DNA from 2 places in the Streptomyces sp. NPDC051219 genome. Region 1 is predicted to be linked to the other one. Evidence: predicted binding sites of a transcription regulator. Region 1 holds the regulator's gene; the other holds the start of a gene.

Evidence for each region. The regulator HrcA, encoded in region 1, represses chaperone genes, less so after heat shock. The targets are predictions, from matches to a motif close to TTNGCACTCNGNNNNNCNGAGTGCNAA.
Region 2: groES (co-chaperone GroES) is a predicted target of HrcA. The motif match lies at 7,731-7,757, and genes of this name have one in related genera.

The regions. Positions count from the first base shown of each region.
Region 1 is NZ_JBFBAS010000027.1:20,584-30,393, reverse strand. Features, by position in the region: gene AB0M62_RS25800 (MFS transporter) at 46-1,479, shown strand; gene AB0M62_RS25795 (adenosine deaminase) at 1,443-2,435, opposite strand; gene AB0M62_RS25790 (ribonuclease Z) at 2,455-3,363, opposite strand; gene AB0M62_RS25785 (histidine triad nucleotide-binding protein) at 3,369-3,728, opposite strand; gene AB0M62_RS25780 (16S rRNA (uracil(1498)-N(3))-methyltransferase) at 3,970-4,707, opposite strand; gene AB0M62_RS25775 (nitronate monooxygenase) at 4,704-5,783, opposite strand; gene dnaJ (molecular chaperone DnaJ) at 5,872-7,008, opposite strand; gene hrcA (heat-inducible transcriptional repressor HrcA) at 7,009-8,025, opposite strand; gene AB0M62_RS25760 (MBL fold metallo-hydrolase) at 8,210-8,944, shown strand; gene AB0M62_RS25755 (DUF3097 domain-containing protein) at 8,972-9,805, shown strand.
Region 2 is NZ_JBFBAS010000004.1:96,860-106,669, forward strand. Features, by position in the region: gene tsaD (tRNA (adenosine(37)-N6)-threonylcarbamoyltransferase complex transferase subunit TsaD) at 1-976, shown strand, start outside; gene AB0M62_RS07465 (hypothetical protein) at 973-1,239, shown strand; gene AB0M62_RS07470 (YciI family protein) at 1,387-1,746, shown strand; gene AB0M62_RS07475 (RNA polymerase sigma factor) at 1,786-3,057, shown strand; gene AB0M62_RS07480 (PQQ-dependent sugar dehydrogenase) at 3,264-4,385, shown strand; gene AB0M62_RS07485 (methyltransferase domain-containing protein) at 4,488-5,696, opposite strand; gene AB0M62_RS07490 (polysaccharide deacetylase family protein) at 5,779-6,717, shown strand; gene AB0M62_RS07495 (polysaccharide deacetylase family protein) at 6,714-7,568, shown strand; gene groES (co-chaperone GroES) at 7,903-8,211, shown strand; gene groL (chaperonin GroEL) at 8,305-9,810, shown strand, end outside.

The DNA.
Region 1 (9,810 bases):
TTTCCGGGTTTCCCCTGTTCATCACGCATGCCCTCAGGAACGTCCGTGTTCTCACGCCCGCATTCGCGCCCCCTCCCGCGCCCCGACGCGGTCTGGCCGCTGGTAGCCGTCTTCACCGCCGGCTACCTCGCCGCCTACCTCCTGCCCACGGTCGTCGGCCGCCTCGACGACAGTCTCGGGCTCACCCCCTCCCAGGCCGGCCTCGTCGGCTCCACCCTGCTGCTCTGTTCGGCCACGGCGGGCTTCGCGCTCGCCTCGCGCGTGGAGCGGTACGGAGCCCTGCACCTGGCCCGCCTCGGCCTGCTGCTGGCGATGGCCGGGTACGGAAGCGCGGCGCTGACCTCATGGGTGCCGCTGGTGGTCGCGGGCGCGGCACTGGGCGGCTTCGGGTCGGGTACCGCGACTGCGGTCGCCGCCTCCGGCATCGCCGCACAGCGCGACCCCCACCGGGCTTCCGCGCTGGGGCTGCTGGCAGTGTCCGCGACCGCGGGAGCGCTCTACCTGACGATGCCTCGGCTCAGCTCCGGTCACGGGCTGCCGTTCGCCGCGATCGCGGTGGTCGCGGCCCTGGTGTGGCCGGCGGCCGGGCGGCTGCCCGGACCGTACCGGGGCGGTCCCGCCGCCACGGCCCGCGGCCGGCTGCCCTACCGCCGCTCCGGACTGGTCCTGGCCGGCGCGATGCTCTGCTGGTCGATGGCTCAGAACGCACTTTGGGGGGTGAGCGGGCGGATCGGGCTGCAGCAGGCCGGGCTGTCGGAGGTGGCCCTCGGCGCGGTCTTCGCGGTGGCGCTGGGCGCGGGCCTGGTGGGTGTCACGGGGGCCGGCGTCCTGGGCGCGCGGCTGGGCCGGGCGGTGCCCATCGGGGTGGGCACGGCGGTCATCGCCTGCTGTGTCGCGGTCAGTTCGTCGGCCGACGGGCTGGTGTCCTTCGCGGCGGGCGAGATCCTGTGGAACGCCTTCTACCCCGTGGTGCTCTCCTACCTCATCGGCCTGGCCGCTTCCCTGGACCCGCGCGGCCGGTGGGCGGTGCTGGTGGGATCGGCGTCCTCACTGGGCGTGGCCTGCGGCCCGGTGACCGGCAGTCTGCTCTCCGAACTGGCCGGCTTCCCGGTGATGGGGCTGGTGCTGGGTGCGGCCCTGCTCCTGGTGGCCGCCCCGATGACGGCGGTCGCACTGCACACGGCCGGCCGCCCGCTCGTCCCCGGCTCCGTCCGCCGCCGCGGCGGAGCGCCGGCCGCCGTGGTGGCCGCGGCGACGGGCGCCGCGTCCGGCGCGGTGCCCCGCGTCGGCGCCCCCGAACTGGAGGTCATGGAGATCGCGGTGGCACGCCGGCCGCTGCGGCTGGTGCTGTCCCGGCCCCTCGGCCGGCCGCCGGCCGGGCACCGCCCGGCCGCCCGGCCCTCCCGTCAGCCGGCGGGTCGGGCCACCCGTCGGTCCGCCGGTCAGCCGAAGTCGTACGCCTCGACCTCGGCGAGGTAGCGCGCCCGGCGTTCCTCGTCGTGGTCGAGGAACGCCGCCAGGAAGGAGTTGCGGGCCAGCGCGCGCAGTTCCTCGTTGCCGAGCCCGAGCGCCTCGTGGACGGCGTGGAAGGTCTCGCCGACGTAGCCGCCGAAGTAGGCGGGGTCGTCTGAGTTGACGGTGACCAGCAGGCCGGCCTCCATCATGGCCGGCAGCGGGTGCTCCTCCAGCGTGTCGATGGCGCGCAGCCGTACGTTCGACACCGGACACAGCGTGAGCGGCACCCGGTCCTCGACCAGCCGCTCCACCAGCTCCCGGTCCTCCATCGAACGCAGCCCGTGGTCGATCCGCTCCACACCGAGGACGTCCAGGGCCTGCCAGATGTAGTCGGGCGGCCCCTCCTCGCCCGCATGGGCCACCCGGCGCAGCCCCAGCGCCGCCGCCGCCTCGTACACCTCGTGGAACTTCGACGGCGGGTGGCCGGCCTCCGCCGAGTCCAGGCCGACGCCCGCGATCCGGTGGAGGTACGGCTTCGCGGCGTCCAGCGTGCTCATCGCGGACTCGGCGGACTGGTCCCGCAGGAAGCACATGATCAGCTGAGTGGAGACGCCATGCTTCTCCTCACTGCTCTCCAGCGCGCGGGCCAGGCCCTCGACCACCGTACCGATCGGAATGCCCCGTGCGGTGTGCGCCTGCGGGTCGAAGAAGATCTCGGCGTGCCGTACGCCCTGTTCGGCGGCGCGCGCGAGATACGCCTCGGCGAGTTCGGTGAAGTCGCGCTCTGTGCGCAGTACGGCCATCAGCCCGTAGTACAGGTCCAGAAAGGACTGCAGATCCTCGAAGAGATACGCCTTGCGCAGCTGTGTGCTGTCGGCGTACGGGAGCTCGACGCCGTTGCGCCGGGCCAGTGCGAAGGCCAGTTCGGGTTCGAGAGTGCCTTCGATGTGAAGGTGGAGTTCTGCCTTGGGGAGGGGCACGGGGGTCTCGCTCACTGGTTCACTGGTGACGTTTGGGGAGGGGTACACGCAGCAGGTCACGGGCGACGGTCAGTTCCCCCTCGAAGCCCGCGACGCGCGCCTGCCGCTCGAAGAGGTCGGGGTCGCTGTACCGCTGCGAGAAGTGTGTCAGGACGAGATGCCGTACGCCCGCGTCCCGGGCCGCCCGCGCGGCCTGCCCCACCGTGAGATGGCCGTGGTCGACCGCCAGTTGTCCGTCCTCGTCGAGGAACGTCGACTCGATCACCAGCATGTCGCAGCCCTCGGCGAGCGCGTGCACACCTTCGCACAGCCGCGTGTCCATGACGAAGGCGAATCGCTGCCCCGTCCGCACCTCGCTCACCTGCTCCAGGGTGACTCCGTCCAGGACGCCCTCCCGCTGGAGCCGCCCGACGTCCGGCCCCCTGACGCCGAGCGCGGCGAGCCGCTCGGGCAGCATACGGCGCCCGTCGGGCTCGGTCAGCCGGTACCCGAAGGACTCGACCGGGTGGGAGAGCCTGCGCGCTTCGAGGGTGTACGCGGGTGTGGCGGCCAGCACCCCGTCGGCCGCGACCGGCACCTCGTCCAGCAGCACGGTCTCGCGGTAGGCCGTCGCGTACCGCAGCCGCTCGAAGTAGTGCTGCCCGCTCGCCGGGTAGTGGGCGGCGACGGGATGCGGAACCCGGTCGAGGTTGATGCGCTGGATCACGCCGGCGAGACCCAGCGAGTGGTCGCCGTGGAAGTGCGTGACGCAGATCCGGTGGATGTCGTGCGCGGCCACCCCGGCGCGCAGCATCTGCCGTTGGGTGCCCTCTCCGGGGTCGAAGAGGATGCCCTCGCCGTCCCAGCGCAGCAGGTAGCCGTTGTGGTTGCGGTGCCGGGTCGGGACTTGGCTCGCGGTGCCGAGCACCACCAGTTCTCGTACGGACAAGGTGGTTATCCCGGAGGCCAGTTGAGGCCCCGGCCGCCGAGCACATGGGCATGCGCGTGGAAGACGGTCTGACCCGCGCCGGCGCCGGTGTTGAAGACGATACGGAACCCGGTGACGTCGACCTTCTCCTGCGCGGCGACCTCACCGGCGGCGACCATCAGGTCGGCGGCGATCTGCGGCTCGGCAGCGGCGAGCGAGGCGGCGTCCGGATAGTGCACCCGGGGAACGACCAGGACGTGCGTCGGCGCCTGCGGGTTGATGTCGCGGAAGGCGACGGTGGATTCGGTCTCCCGCACCACGGTCGCCGGGACCTCCCCCGTGACGACCTTGCAGAACAGGCAGTCCGCCTGCGGTTCACCCGCCATGCCCGGGCCTCCTCGGAGCGTCGATCGGACAGTGTCGATCATTGAAAGCCCATGCTATCCGGCCCGCTCGCCTCCGTGCCGCCGCCGTACGGTGGGGCCGTGCCCCCAGCGATCACGCCCGTACGGCGACCACTGCCGGGAATCGCTCTCGTGGTTCGGCGGATCGGTGGGCGACACTCAGGGCTGTGGCCCTCCAAGCCCTGGTGCTCTGTCCGGGCGATCCTTTCGGGCCGGCAGGTCCCTAGCTCCAGCGGCCCGTACGACCCAGCAGCAGCGCCGTCGCCGCCGTACCGGCCGTGGAGGTGCGCAGCACACTCCGGCCCAGGCGGTACGGCTTCGCGCCCGCCTCCGCGAAGGCCGCCAGCTCCTCCGGGGACACTCCGCCCTCGGGGCCCACAACGAGCACGATCGAACCCTGGCCGGGCAGGACGGCGGTCGCCAGCGGCTCGCTGCCCTCCTCGTGCAGGACCGCCGCGAAGTCCGCGGTCGCCAGGAGCGCCGCCACCTGCTTGGTCGTCATCGCATCCGAGACCTCGGGAAAACGCACCCGCCGCGACTGCTTGCCGGCCTCGCGGACCGTACTGCGCCACTTGGCGAGGGACTTGGCGCCCCGGTCGCCCTTCCACTGCGTGATGCAGCGCGAGGCCTGCCAGGGCACGATCGCGTCCACGCCGGTCTCCGTCATGGTCTCGACGGCCAGCTCTCCGCGGTCGCCCTTGGGCAGGGCCTGCACGACGGTGATGTGCGGCTCAGGGCCGGGCTCCTCGTTGATCGTGTGCAGGTCCGTCACGACGAGCCGGTCCTTGCCCTCCGCGGCCCGCACGATGCCTTCGGCCCAGAGGCCACGGCCGTCCGTCAGCACGACGTCCTCCCCGACGCGCAGCCGCTTGACCGAGACGGCGTGCCGTCCTTCGGGCCCGTCCAGCACGAACTCCGGACCGCCGGGGACCTGGTCGACCACGAACACCGGGGCGGTCATGACGCGCTCCGCAGCGTCAAGGCGGCCTGCGCCTCGCCCAGTTCCGCGGCAAGCACCTCCACCAGCTGTCCGGCGGGCAGCTCTCTGGCCATGCGGTGACCCTGCCCCGCCCACAGCGCCATGCCCTGCGCGTCGCCCGCCTTGGCGGCGGCCTTGCGCAGCCCGGTGGTGAGGTGGTGCACCTGGGGGTAGGCGGCCGGGGCGTACGGACCGTGCTCGCGCATGAACCGGTTCACCAGACCGCGGGCGGGCCTGCCGGAGAAGGCCCGGGTCAGTTCCGTCCGTACGAACAGCGGGTTGGTCAGGGCCTGTTTGTGCAGCACATTCGCTCCGGACTCGGGACAGACGAGAAACGCCGTGCCGAGCTGGGCGGCCTCCGCGCCCGCCGCCAGCACGGCCGCGATCTGCGAGCCGCGCATCAGCGCGCCCGCGGCGATGATCGGCAGCTGCACGCTCTCGCGCACCAGCGACACCAGTGACAGCAGTCCGAAGCCGGACCCGTCCGTCTGCGGGTCGTCCCGGTGCGTCGACTGATGGCCGCCGGCCTCGATGCCCTGTACGCACAGCGCCGCGGCGCCCTGCCACTGGGCGGTCTTCGCTTCTTCCGCCGAGGTCACCGTGACCACGGTGACGGTGCCGGCCGCGGCGAACGCGTCGAGCACCGCGCGGGCCGGGCATCCGAAGGTGAAGGAGACCACCGGTACGGGGTCCTCGAGGAGGGTGGCCAGCTTGGCGTCGTAGCCGTCCTCGCTGTCCCCGCACGAGTCGGTGTCACCGAGCGGGGTGTCGTACCAGGAGGCCTCGCCGGCCAGCTGGCTGCGGTAGACCTCGACGGCGGCGGGATCCGCGTAGTTCGGCTGCGGCATGAAGAGGTTGACCCCGTAGGGCTGGTTGGTGAGCCCCCGCAGCTGCTTGATCTCCTGGTACATGCCGTCCGCCGTCTTGTACCCGGCTGCCAGGAAACCGAGTCCGCCCGCCTCTGAAACGGCGGCCGCGAGCTGAGGACAGGAAGCACCGCCCGCCATGGGGGCCTGCACGATCGGATACCGGCAGAGATCGGTCAGTGCGGAGGACATGACCGCATGGTGCCACGTCCCCCGCACAGCTCCGAATCGAGCATTTCGCCTGGCATAGTCCAGTGCTCAGCGCGCGCCGGCCGCCTTGCTACCGCCCGTTGAACGCATCCTTCAGGCGCGAGAAAAGCCCCTGCTGCCCCGGCTGGAACTGACCCAGAGGCCGCTCCTCACCGCGCAGTACCGCCAGCTGCCGCAGCAGCTCCTCCTGCTGCGGGTCCAGCTTGCCGGGGGTGGTCACCTCGACGTGCACGATCAGATCGCCACGCCCGCCGCCGCGCAGATGCGTGACACCGCGCTGGTGCAGCGGAATCGACTGACCCGACTGCGTGCCCGGCCGGATGTCGATCTCCTCCATCCCGTCCAGCGTCTCGAGCGGGCACTTCGTGCCCAGCGCCGCCGCCGTCATCGGGATGGTCACCGTGCAGTGCAGGTCGTCGCCACGCCGCTGGAAGACCGAGTGCGGCAGCTCGTGGATCTCCACGTACAGGTCGCCGGCGGGCCCGCCGCCGGGGCCGACCTCGCCCTCACCCGCGAGCTGGATGCGCGTGCCGTTGTCGACGCCCGCCGGGATCTTGACGGTGAGCGTGCGGCGGGAGCGGACGCGCCCGTCGCCCGCGCACTCGGGGCACGGAGTCGGCACGACCGTTCCGAAGCCCTGGCACTGCGGGCACGGCCGCGAGGTCATGACCTGGCCCAGGAAGGACCGGGTGACCTGGGAGACCTCGCCGCGTCCACGGCACATGTCACAGGTCTGGGCGGAGGTGCCGGGGGCCGCGCCCTCACCCGAGCAGGTCGTACAGACGACCGCCGTGTCGACCTGGATGTCCTTGGTCGTACCGAAGGCCGCCTCGTCCAGCTCGACCTCGAGCCGGATCATCGCGTCCTGGCCGCGCCGGGTACGGGAGCGCGGGCCGCGCTGGGACGCCGTACCGAAGAAGGCGTCCATGATGTCGGAGAAGTTGCCGAAGCCGCCCGCTCCGAAGCCGCCCGCGCCACCGCCGCCGGAGGCGGACAGCGGGTCGCCGCCGAGGTCGTAGACCTGCTTCTTCTGCGGGTCCGACAGCACCTCGTATGCCGCGTTGATCTCCTTGAAACGCTCCTGCGTCTTGGGATCGGGGTTCACGTCCGGATGCAGCTCGCGCGCAAGCCGGCGGAACGCCTTCTTGATCTCGTCCTGCGAAGCGTCCCGGCGCACGCCGAGTACGGCGTAGTAGTCCGTGGCCACTTACGACTCCGCCAGGATCTGTCCGACGTAACGTGCCACTGCGCGTACCGCTCCCATCGTTCCGGGGTAGTCCATGCGGGTCGGTCCGACCACGCCGAGTTTGGCGACTGCCTCGTCGCCCGAACCGTAGCCGACGGCGACGACCGATGTGGACGTCAGCCCTTCGTGGGCATTCTCATGCCCGATACGTACGGTCATTCCCGAGTCCTTGGCCTCGCCGAGCAGCTTGAGGAGCACGACCTGCTCCTCGAGCGCCTCCAGCACCGGCCTGATCGTCAGGGGAAAATCGTGGCCGAAGCGGGTGAGATTGGCGGTGCCGCCGATCATCAGCCGCTCCTCCGTCTCCTCGACGAGTGTTTCGAGGAGCGTGGCAAGCACGGTCGAGACCGTGCCGCGGTCCTCCTGCTCGAAGGAGTCCGGCAGGTCCTGCACCAGCTGGGGCACGTCCGCGAAGCGGCGGCCGACGACCCGGCTGTTGAGCCGGGCCCGCAGGTCGGCCAGTGACGCTTCGCCGAACGGCGCCGGGCAGTCGACCATGCGCTGCTCGACCCGTCCCGTGTCGGTGATCAGCACCAGCATCAGCCGTGCCGGGGCCAGCGACAGCAGTTCGACGTGCCGCACCGTCGAGCGCGTCAGCGAGGGGTACTGGACAACGGCGACCTGCCGGGTCAGCTGGGCCAGCAGCCGCACGGTCCGGCCGACGACGTCGTCGAGGTCGACCGCCCCGTCAAGGAAGTTCTGGATGGCCCGCCGCTCCGGCGAGGACAACGGCTTGACCCCGGCCAGCTTGTCGACGAACAGCCGGTAGCCCTTGTCGGTCGGAATGCGACCGGCACTGGTGTGCGGCTGGGCGATGTAGCCCTCGTCCTCCAGGGCCGCCATGTCGTTGCGCACGGTGGCCGGTGACACGCCGAGGGCGTGCCGCTCGGTGAGCGCCTTGGAGCCGACGGGCTCCTCGGTGCCGACATAGTCCTGGACGATGGCGCGCAGCACCTCGAGTCTGCGTTCGCTGAGCATCGCGCACACCTCCAGCTTGTTTCCTCGGTATCCGGGCTTGGCACTCGCTGCGTTCGAGTGCCAGCAGTCCCCCGGTCAGTGTACGGCGGGGAGGTGCGCCCCTAGCAAGGGCGGCCCGTCACGCTACCGTGCGACCGCCCAGCTCAGCAGGCGCGGCCCCCGGCCGTTGGACTAGCGTCGCGGTATGGACGTCGGTTGGGAAGAGCTGGGCTGGGAGCGGCTTGCGGCGGGGGTCGGACGGCGCCGTTTGCCCGTCTGGGACTGCACCGCCGGCCTGGTGGCGGGGGACGACTCGGTCCTCATGGTGGACGCGGGTTCGTCCCTCCGGGAGGGGGCCGAACTGCGGACCCAGGCGCAGCGAATACTGGGGCGCAGAGTGACGCACCTCGCACTCACCCACCCCCATTTCGACCACGTCCTGGGGGCGGCCGCGTTCTCCGGGGTGGAGGTCTACGGCGCGGTCGGTCTGGACGCCGTGCTCGCCGCGGAGCGCGACGAGATCTGCGAGACGGCGGTACGCGAGGGACTGCCGCGGGACGACGCCGTGGAAGCGACCGATGTGCTGGTCCGGCCGCAGCATTCGGTGTGCGGCGAGTGGACGCTGTCACTGGGCGGTCTGCAGGTCCTGCTCGCCAATGTCGGCCCCGGTCACAGCCACCATGATCTGGTGGTGCTGGTGCCGGGCACTCCCGGCTCACCGGAGATCGTGTTCTGCGGCGATCTGGTGGAGGAATCGGGTGAGCCCCAGGCCGGTCCGGACGCGGTGCCGTCCCGCTGGCCGGCCGCGCTGGACCGGCTGCTGGACCTGGGCGGCGAGGACGCGCTCTACGTACCGGGGCACGGTTCCGTGGTGGATGCCCGTTTCGTTCGCCGTCAGCGTGAGGCTCTGGCCACGCGTTTCGGCGTGTCGCCGCGCTGACCGTCCTCTTCTTTTACTGTCGGTCGAATGCGCAGCCGACAGTACGGGCCGGACCTGACCCCGCCCTGGAAGAAGACCGCCCCCGCTCCCGAGGTACCCGCCGAACCGGGTCTCGTCGTCGAGGAGATCACCACCGGCTACTGCGGTGCGGTGATCCGGTGCGAGAAGACCGCCCAGGGAGTGACGGTCACCCTGGAGGACCGCTTCGGGAAGCACCGGGTCTTCCCGATGGAACCGCGCGGCTTCCTGCTGGAGGGCCGGACCGTCACGCTCGTACGACCCGTGGGCGCGGCCCCGGCCCCACGCACACCGGCCCGGACCGCTTCCGGCTCGATCGCGGTCCCGGGGGCACGTGCGCGGGTGGCGCGGGCGGGCCGCATCTACGTCGAAGGCCGTCACGACGCCGAACTCGTGGAGCGGGTCTGGGGCGACGACCTGCGTATCGAGGGCGTGGTGGTCGAGTACCTGGAGGGCATCGACGATCTCCCCGCGATCGTCGCCGAGTTCGGCCCGGCCCCGGACGCGCGGCTGGGCGTGCTGGTGGACCACCTCGTGCCGGGCTCGAAGGAGTCGCGTATCGCGGCACGGGTCACAGGCGCGGACGTGCTGGTGGTCGGGCACCCGTACATCGACGTGTGGGAGGCAGTGAAGCCGTCCTCGGTGGGCATCGCCGGCTGGCCGACGGTCCCGCGCGGCGAGGACTGGAAGACGGGCATCTGCCGCGCGCTTGGCTGGCCGCCGAACACGGGGGCGGCGTGGCAGCGCATCCTGTCGTCGGTGAACAGCTACCGGGACGTGGAGCCGGCGCTGCTGGGCCGGGTCGAAGAGCTGATCGACTTCGTCACCGCACCGGCCGTGTAGCGCGG
Region 2 (9,810 bases), on a different contig from region 1:
GGAGGCGATGGTGCCGACCATCGAGCGCGCGCTGAAGGAAGCCGGGGTCGTCGCGAAGGACCTCGACGGCATCGCGGTCACCGCGGGCCCGGGGCTCGCGGGGGCGCTGCTGGTGGGCGTCTCGGCGGCCAAGGCGTACGCGTACGCGCTCGGCAAGCCGCTGTACGGCGTGAACCACCTCGCCTCGCACATCTGCGTGGACCAGCTGGAGCACGGCCCGCTGCCCGAGCCGACGATGGCCCTGCTGGTGTCCGGCGGCCACTCGTCGCTGCTGCTGACGCCCGACATCACGTCAGACGTACGGCCGCTCGGTGCGACCATCGACGACGCGGCGGGAGAGGCCTTCGACAAGATCGCGCGGGTGCTGAACCTCGGCTTTCCCGGCGGCCCGGTGATCGACCGGCTGGCGAAGGAGGGCGACCCGGCGGCGATCGCGTTCCCGCGCGGTCTGACGGGTCCGCGCGACGCTGCGTACGACTTCTCCTTCTCCGGGCTGAAGACGGCGGTCGCCCGCTGGATCGAGGCCAAGCGGAATGCGGGCGAGGAGGTGCCGGTCCGCGACGTCGCGGCCTCCTTCCAGGAGGCGGTGGTCGACGTACTGACGCGCAAAGCCATCCGCGCGTGCAAGGACGAGGGCGTCGATCACCTGATGATCGGCGGCGGTGTGGCGGCCAACTCCAGGCTCCGGTCGCTGGCCGAGGAGCGTTGCGCCGACGCGGGGATCACCTTGCGGGTGCCGCGCCCGAAGCTGTGTACGGACAACGGGGCGATGGTCGCGGCGCTGGGCGCCGAGATGGTGGCCAGGGGACGCGCCGCCTCGGACTGGGACCTGTCGGCCGACTCGTCACTGCCCGTGACGGAGCCGCACGTACCGGGGGTCGCGGGCGCCCATGACCATCCCGATGCTCATGGCCGCGGCCCCGCGCACGCCCACGACGATGTGCACGAGCTGAGCAAGGACAACCTCTACTCATGACGACCGTCGCGCTGATGTGGGAGGCCCGCGCCGTCGAGGGCCGGGGCCCGGAACTGCTGGAGTGGGCCCGTGCGCAGGCGGCTCAGCTCGCCCGCGAGCCCGATCGTCGCGAGCTCTTCCGCGCCCAGCAGGACCGGGTCCTGGTCATCACATGGTGGAACGCGGAACTCGCGGACGAACTGCCCGAGCTTCCTGAGCCCGCAGACGAACTGATCACGCGCGCGGTGCACCGCTGGCGCTTCGAGTCGGCCGGCACGGGCTGACGGGGCACCGGAAAATTCTTCGGGAAAGTTCTCATGGGGTGTCGATCCGGTCCGGGCCCGTTCGACGCACGGGTGACAGGCAGGAACGCGAACGCGAACGCGAACGCGAACGAGAACGCGAACGAGGACGAACGAAGGAGACCGGCCATGCCGCGCTTCATGACGATGATCCGCATCGACGAGAACGACGTGCCCGCCGAGGGGCCGAGCCCCGAGCTGATGGAGCGGATGGGCGAGTTGATCGAGGAGATGACCAAGGCCGGCGTCCTGCTCGAAACGGCAGGCCTCACCCCGACCTCGGAGGGCACCCGGGTCCGCTGGTCCGGTGGGAAGCTGACCGTCACCGACGGGCCGTTCACCGAGGCGAAGGAGGTCATCGGCGGCTACGCGATCCTCCAGGCCAGGGACCAGGACGAGGCGATCGAGTGGACCAAGCGCTTCCTGCAGGTTCATGAGAATCACTGGACGGTGACGTCCGAGGTCCGCGAGATCGTCGAACCTGCGTAGGGCGGTTGTTGCCGCCGCGCGAGGGCGGTGCTCTGATGGATGGCCGTGAGGGCTGAGAGCACCGCGCATGGCGCGATCGAGGCGGTATTCAGGATCGAGTCGGCGCGGCTCATCGCCGGAGTCGCGCGGATCGTACGGGACGTCGGCATCGCGGAGGAGCTGGCGCAGGACGCGCTGGTGGCCGCACTGGAGCGGTGGCCGGAGTCGGGTGTGCCGGACAATCCGGGTGCCTGGCTCATGGCCACGGCCAAGCACCGGGCGATCGATCTGGTGCGACGGCGCGAGCGGTACGCGCGCAAGCTGGCGGAGATGGGGCGCGATCTGGAGTCGGGGCCGCCGCTGTGGGCCGAGGACCCCGCGGACACCGTCGGCGATTCCGACGGCATCGACGACGACCTGCTGCGGCTGGTGTTCACCGCCTGCCACCCCGTCCTGTCCACGGAAGCGCGGATCGCTCTCACCCTGCGCCTGGTGGGCGGGCTGAAGACGGACGAGATCGCGCGTGCGTTCCTGGTCCCCGAGTCGACGGTCGCGCAGCGGATCGTGCGGGCCAAGCGAAGTCTCGCGAAGGCGGGCGTGCCGTTCGAGGTACCGGCCGCGCCGGAGCGTGCCGAGCGGCTGTCCTCCGTACTGGAGGTGATCTACCTCGTCTTCAACGAGGGGTACTCGGCCACCGCGGGCGACGACTGGCTGCGGCCCGGACTGTGCGAGGACGCGCTGCGGCTGGCGCGGGTGCTGGCCGGGCTGATGGAGAAGGAGCCGGAAGTGCACGGCCTGGCCGCACTCCTGGAGATCCAGGCCTCACGTACCGCGGCCAGGACCGGGCCTTCGGGTGAGCCGGTGCTGCTGGCGGACCAGAACCGGGGCCGCTGGGACCGGTTGCTGATCCGTCGCGGCTTCGCGGCGCTGGCGCGTGCCGAGTCGCTGGGCGGTACGCCCGGCCCGTACGCGCTCCAGGCCGCGATCGCCGCCTGCCATGCACAGGCCCGGGTCTACGAGGACACGGACTGGGCCCGGATCGCGCTCCTCTACCGGGCGCTGGCTGCTCAGGTCCCGTCTCCCGTGGTGGAGTTGAACCGGGCGGTGGCGGTCTCGATGGCTGACGGGCCGGCGGCCGGACTCGCACTGGTGGACGCACTCGCCGAGGACCCGTCCCTCGCGGGATACCACCTGCTGCCGAGCGTACGCGGAGACCTGCTGGCGCGGCTGGGCCGGGGCGCGGAGGCGCGCGCGGAGTTCGAGCGCGCGGCGGCGCTCACCCGCAACGAGCGGGAGCGCACCCTCTTGCTGGAGCGGGCGGCGCAGCTCTGACGGGCTCGACCGGCAGAGTGAACACAGCCTGCCGCTCGACCGAATCGTATGGACGCTGCCGCATCATTGCGATGCTCTGATTATCCCTGATTGCCACGGATTGCCCTGCCTGTCCCGTGCTGTGCCGGTTCAGTGCAGGTGCCTGCGGCGGGGAGCGGATCAGAGCTGAGCACCTCGCTCACTTCCGCCCTACAGGAGGTTGTGCAGTGTCCGTCCCACGTTTCCTCCGGACCAGGAGAGTTCGCGCCGCGGCAGCCCTGGTGGCCGGATTGCTGGTGCCGCTCACGCTGACCGGAACCGGCAGCGCCGCGTCCTACCTGCCCGGCGCCGACACGGTCAAAGTGCCGGCAAGCGTCAGGAACGTCTCGTCCGGGTGGAACATCCCCTGGGGCCTGAGCTGGCTGCCCGACGGCTCCGCGCTGATCAATGAGCGCGACTCTTTCCAGATCTTCAAACTCACCCGGTCCGGAGTGAAGACCAAGGTCGGCACCGTGCCGTACGTCGTGAATGCCGAGCCCGAGAGCGGCCTGCGCAGCATCACCGTGTCACCCAACTGGACCCGTGATCACTACATCTACATCTATCACGCGGCGGCGGAGGGGAACCGGATCGCCCGGATGGTCTACGACGGCTCCAAGCTCAGCGGCTACGAAACGCTGGTCACCGGCATCAAGTCGCACGGGAGGAACGGCGGCCGCATCAAATTCGGCCCGGACGGCTATCTGTACGCCACCACCGGCGATGCCGGGACGCCCCAGGACGCGCAGGACAAGGATTCCCTCAACGGCAAGATCCTGCGTATGACCGCTGACGGCCGGCCGGCCCCCGGTAACCCGTTCGGCACCCTCGTCTACTCCTACGGCCACCGCAACCCGCAGGGCATCACCTGGGACCCGCAGGGCCGCCTGTGGGAAACGGAGATCGGCCAGGACGCGTACGACGAGGTCAACCTCATCCAGCCGGGGCGGAACTACGGCTGGCCCACCTGTGAAGGTGCCTGCTCGGTCGCCGGCATGACCAACCCGAAGCAGCAGTGGCGTCCCGTCGAGGCCGTGCCGAGCGGCCTCACCTACTCCGACGGCGCCCTGTACATCGCGGCGCTGCGCGGCCGGCGGCTGTGGCGCATTCCGGTATCCGGCACCACCACGGGCACCCCGGTCGCCTACTACGTCAAGACGCATGGCCGGATGCGGCTCGTCGAGAAGGTGCCGGGCAGCGAACTGTTGCCGGGCCTGAGCACGCTGTTGCCCGGTCAGAGCAAGCTGTGGATCACCACCGACGCGGCCGGCAAGGACAAGGACAAGGTCTTCGAGGTCGATCTCAAGTAGTCGAGCTCGAGAAGCAGCGTGTTCGGGCGGCTCCGCCGGGATCCTGCGATCCCGGGCGGGGCCGTCGGCGGTTGCCGAGCCGCCGGCCTTCCGCGGCACGCTTCAGGGCGTCGCGGTCGGCGCCGAGTCCGGGGCCGGACCGCCGATCAGCATGGTGGGGGCGCCGGCGACCCGGGTGAGGAAGACCGTGGCCAGGCGGGGACCGCGCAGCTTCAACCGGCGGCGCAGTTCGTCCGGTTCGACGGCCGAGCCGCGCTTCTTGACGGTGAGAACACCGACTTCGCGCTCACGCAGCAGCGCCTTGAGCTTCTTCAGGTTGAACGGGAGCACGTCGGTGATCTCGTAGGCGGTGGCGAACGGCGTCGCGTGCAGCTCGTCCGAGGTGAGGTACGCGATCGTCTCGTCGATCAGACGGCCTTGGACCTTCTCCGCAACCTCGGCCACCAGATGCGCGCGGATCACCGCGCCGTCCGGCTCGTACAGATAGCGGCCCACGGGGCCCGGCCGGGGGTCCGGGAGCGGCTCGGCGGTCCAGAGGGCGGCTTCGCCGGGAAGCAGGGTCGCGCGGACCGAGCCGGGCGCCGTGCCGAACCAGAGGACCGCCTCCTTGACGTCGCCGCTGTCCGAGATCCACTCCGCCTCGGCGTCGCCGGGGATGGCCTCGTGCGGGATGCCCGGGGCGATCTTGAGCGCGGAGTGCGGGGCCGTGCGGGCCGCCTGGACGGCCCAGGAGAGCGGCGGCGAGTAAGCCTCGGGGTCGAAGATGCGGCCACGGCCGCCACGCCTCGCCGGGTCGACGAACACGGCGTCGTACGGGGAGGTGTCGACCTCCGTGACGTCCGTACAGCGGACGGAAATGAGATCCGCCAGGCCCAGGGCCTCGGCGTTGGCGCGGGCGACCGCGCAGGTCAGCGGATCACGGTCGACGGCCAGTACGGACACTCCGGCGCGCGCGAGAGCGATCGCGTCGCCGCCGATGCCGCAGCAGAGGTCGGCGACGCCCCGTACACCGAGGGAGGCGAACCGGCGGGCACGGTGGGCGGCGACCGAGGTACGGGTCGCCTGCTCGACGCCGTTGGGGGTGAAGAACATCCGGAAGGCGTCCTCGGCACCGAACTTCGCCACGGCGCGCTGCCGCAGCCGCGCCTGCCCCAGCGCGGCCGAGACCAGTTCGGCCGGGTGCTCCCGGCGGAGCCGGGTGGCGGTCGCCAGCTCGTTCGCGGGGTCGTAATCCCGTAGCGAGTCGAGGAGCGCCCGGCCCTCGTGGGTGAGCAGCGCGGAGAAGGAGTCGAGGTCGTTCACCCGGTCCATTGTGGGCCAGTAGGTGGATGCTGCGCGCCGGGTGGCGGTGTCGGCGAGGAGCGATGGCCCTGCCCTGACAGGATGCGGCGCCATGCAGCTAGTACGACAAAAAGAAAAGATCACTGGAAATACCGCGAAACGGCGGAGGTGCCACTTCCGGCTCGCGACGGCCGCTCTCCTCGTCGCCGTGCTCGGTTCCGGCTGCACCGGAGTCCCCGGATCCGCCGACGGGGGACCCTTACTCGGCCTGCCTGGCGCGAACGCGCCGCGGGGTGCCGCGGGTGCGCTCGCCGCGTACGCGGAGAAGCTGCGGCGGGCCGAAGTCGCCCGGCGTGCCGCGGCCAAGCGGTGGGGCCTGCAGAAGACCCCGCTCATCGCGCCCGCACCGCCCGCCGTGAAACCCGAGATCAAGACGCGCAAGGGCTTCGAGGTCGGGCCGGGTCTGCCGCCCGTGTTCACCACTGTCCCGACCAAGGAGAAGATCGTCTTCCTGACGATCGACGACGGCGCCGAGAAGGACCCCGAGCTGCTGCGGATGATAAGTGAACTGCGCATCCCGTACAGCGCGTTCCTCAGCGACTACCTGATCCGCGACGACTACGGCTACTTCGGGAAGATGCAGGACCTCGGCGTCACGCTGAACAACCACACCATCAACCACCGCTACATGCCCGCGCTCTCGTACGCGAAGCAGCGCGCGGAGATCTGCGGCCAGCAGGCCACCATCGAGAAGCGGTACGGCAAACGCCCGGAGCTGTTCCGTCCGCCGTACGGCAACTACAACGCCAACACCCTCCGCGCCGCCAAGTCTTGCGGAGTCAAGGCCGTCCCGCTGTGGGCCGCCGAGGCGTTCCCGGACCGGATGGAGTGGCGCGAGTGGGACCGCGATCTGCATCCCGGTGACATTATCCTCACGCATTTCAGGGGGCGGCAGGACTGGAAGGCAACCATGCCTGACATGATCCGGCGGGTCATGAAGACGATCACGGACAAGGGATACGCCGTGGCCAGGCTGGAGGACTACCTGTGACAAGCACGCGCCGGCTGCTGGCCGGAACGCTGGCGGCCTGCGTGCTCCTGCTCGCCGCGTGCTCGGAGTCCGTGGAGCCGATCGAGCGACTGGGCAGGAAGGCCGCCGAGGGGGAGCAGGAGCAGGAACAGGGGGCCGCCGCGGCAGGAGCGGAGGGGGCCTCCGCCGCGCCCGGTCCGCACACGCGCTGGGGGCTGAAGGCGCCGCTCGCCTTCGCCCCGAAGCCGGCCCGCAAGCCCGTACTGCCGGCGGCCGGTCCGGGGCTGCCCTCCGTGGTCGACCGCATCCCGACCGATGAGAAGGTCGTCTTCATCACCTTCGACGACGGCGCGGAACGCGACCCGGAGTTCCTGAAGATGGCCGCCGATCTGAAGCTGCCGATCAGCATGTTCCTGACGGACAGCGTGGCGTCGCGGGGATACGACCACTTCGAGCGTCTGCGCGACCTCGGCGGCACGGTGCAGAACCACACTCTCACCCACCCGAACCTCCGCAGGCTTCCGTATGCGAAGCAGCGCGCGGAGATCTGCGGTCAGCAGGACCGGCTGAAGGCCCGCTTCGGAACGAAGCCGCGGCTGTTCCGGCCTCCGTTCGGCAACTACAACGACGACACCCTGCGGGCGGCGGCCGACTGCGGGGTGAGCTCGGTCGTCCTGTGGCGGGCCTCGATGCAGATACACAATCTGCGGTACGCGGAGGGCGACAAACTGCGGCCCGGCGACATCGTGCTCGCCCACTTCCGGGGTCCCGGTGAGCTCAAGGGCTCGACGATCACCGAGATGACGACGCAGATGCTGCGCCGGATCCAGGAGCAGGGCTTCCGGATCGGCCTTCTCGAGGACTATCTCTGACCACGATCAGGTCGCCGGACCGGTGCATCCGCAGGTCCTCGGTGGCGGGGGACCCGTCAGGGGGAACCCGTACTCGTGTGCGGATGCCCAGCAGTTGGGCGGTCCGGACGGCGCCGGCAGGGGGCCGGACGGGCGTCCCGGGGAGGATTCGACGCAGCCACGTTGGCACTCCGCTTGACCGAGTGCTAACCGCCGCATAGTGTCAGCTCTGGCACTCGCCACCGGGGAGTGCCAACACAGCGACAGGCAGGTCCGGCACCCGCGACGACGGATCGACCTGGTCGCCACCTCAGACAATTAACCCCGTGAGATCTCCGAAGGGGGAGGTCGGATCGTGACGACCGCCAGCTCCAAGGTTGCCATCAAGCCGCTCGAGGACCGCATTGTGGTCCAGCCGCTCGACGCCGAGCAGACCACGGCCTCTGGCCTGGTCATTCCGGACACTGCCAAGGAGAAGCCCCAGGAGGGCGTCGTCCTGGCCGTGGGCCCGGGCCGCTTCGAGGACGGCAACCGTCTTCCGCTCGACGTATCCGTCGGCGACGTCGTGCTGTACAGCAAGTACGGCGGCACCGAGGTGAAGTACAACGGCGAGGAATACCTCGTCCTCTCGGCTCGCGACGTTCTCGCGATCGTCGAGAAGTAATCCAGCCGAAGTTTCTGATCTGCGCCCCGTGCTCCCGCTCTTCAATGGCCGGGCGCCGGGGCGCAGTTCATTTGAGAGGACAGAGAAGCTCCCATGGCGAAGATCCTGAAGTTCGACGAGGACGCCCGTCGTGCCCTCGAGCGCGGCGTCAACAAGCTTGCCGACACGGTCAAGGTGACGATCGGCCCCCGGGGCCGCAACGTCGTCATTGACAAGAAGTTCGGTGCCCCCACCATCACCAATGACGGTGTCACCATCGCCCGCGAGGTCGAGCTCGACGACCCGTACGAGAACCTGGGCGCCCAGCTCGTGAAGGAGGTGGCGACCAAGACCAACGACATCGCGGGTGACGGCACCACCACCGCCACCGTGCTGGCCCAGGCGCTGGTTCGCGAGGGCCTGCGCAACGTCGCCGCCGGCGCCTCCCCGGCCTCCCTGAAGAAGGGCATCGACGCCGCGGTCAAGGCCGTGTCCGAGGAGCTCCTCGCGACCGCCCGTCCGATCGAGGACAAGACCGACATCGGCGCCGTGGCCGCGCTCTCCGCGCAGGACCAGCAGGTCGGCGAGCTCATCGCCGAGGCGATGGACAAGGTCGGCAAGGACGGTGTCATCACCGTCGAGGAGTCCAACACCTTCGGTCTCGAGCTCGACTTCACCGAGGGCATGGCCTTCGACAAGGGCTACCTGTCGCCGTACATGGTGACCGACCAGGAGCGTATGGAGGCCGTCCTCGAGGACCCGTACATCCTGATCCACCAGGGCAAGATCTCCTCGATCCAGGACCTGCTCCCGCTGCTCGAGAAGGTCATCCAGGCCGGTAGCTCCAGGCCGCTCCTGATCATCGCCGAGGACGTCGAGGGCGAGGCCCTGTCGACCCTTGTCGTCAACAAGATCCGCGGCACGTTCAACGCCGTCGCGGTCAAGGCCCCCGGCTTCGGCGACCGCCGCAAGGCGATGCTCGGCGACATCGCCGCGCTCACGGGCGCCACCGTCATCGCCGAGGAAGTCGGCCTCAAGCTCGACCAGGCCGGTCTGGACGTGCTCGGCTCCGCCCGCCGCGTGACGGTCACCAAGGACGACACCACCATCGTCGACGGTGGCGGCAACCCCGAGGACGTCAAGGGCCGCATCAACCAGATCAAGGCGGAGATCGAGTCCACGGACTCCGACTGGGACCGCGAGAAGCTCCAGGAGCGCCTCGCGAAGCTGGCCGGCGGCGTGTGCGTGATCAGGGTCGGCGCCGCCACCGAGGTGGAGCTGAAGGAGAAGAAGCACCGCCTGGAGGACGCCATCTCCGCGACCCGCGCCGCGGTCGAGGAGGGCATCGTCTCCGGTGGTGGCTCCGCTCTGGTGCACGCCGCCAAGGTGCTCGAGGGCAACCTCGGCAAGGAGGGTGACGAGGCCACCGGTGTCGCGGTCGTTCGCCGCGCCGTCGTCGAGCCGCTGCGCTGGATCGCCGAGAACGCCGGGCTCGAGGGATACGTCATCACCTCCAAGGTGGCCGAACTCGAGAAGGGCCACGGCTTCAACGCCGCGACCGGCGAGTACGGCGACCTGGTGAAGGCCGGCGTCATCGACCCGGTCAAGGTCACCCGCTCC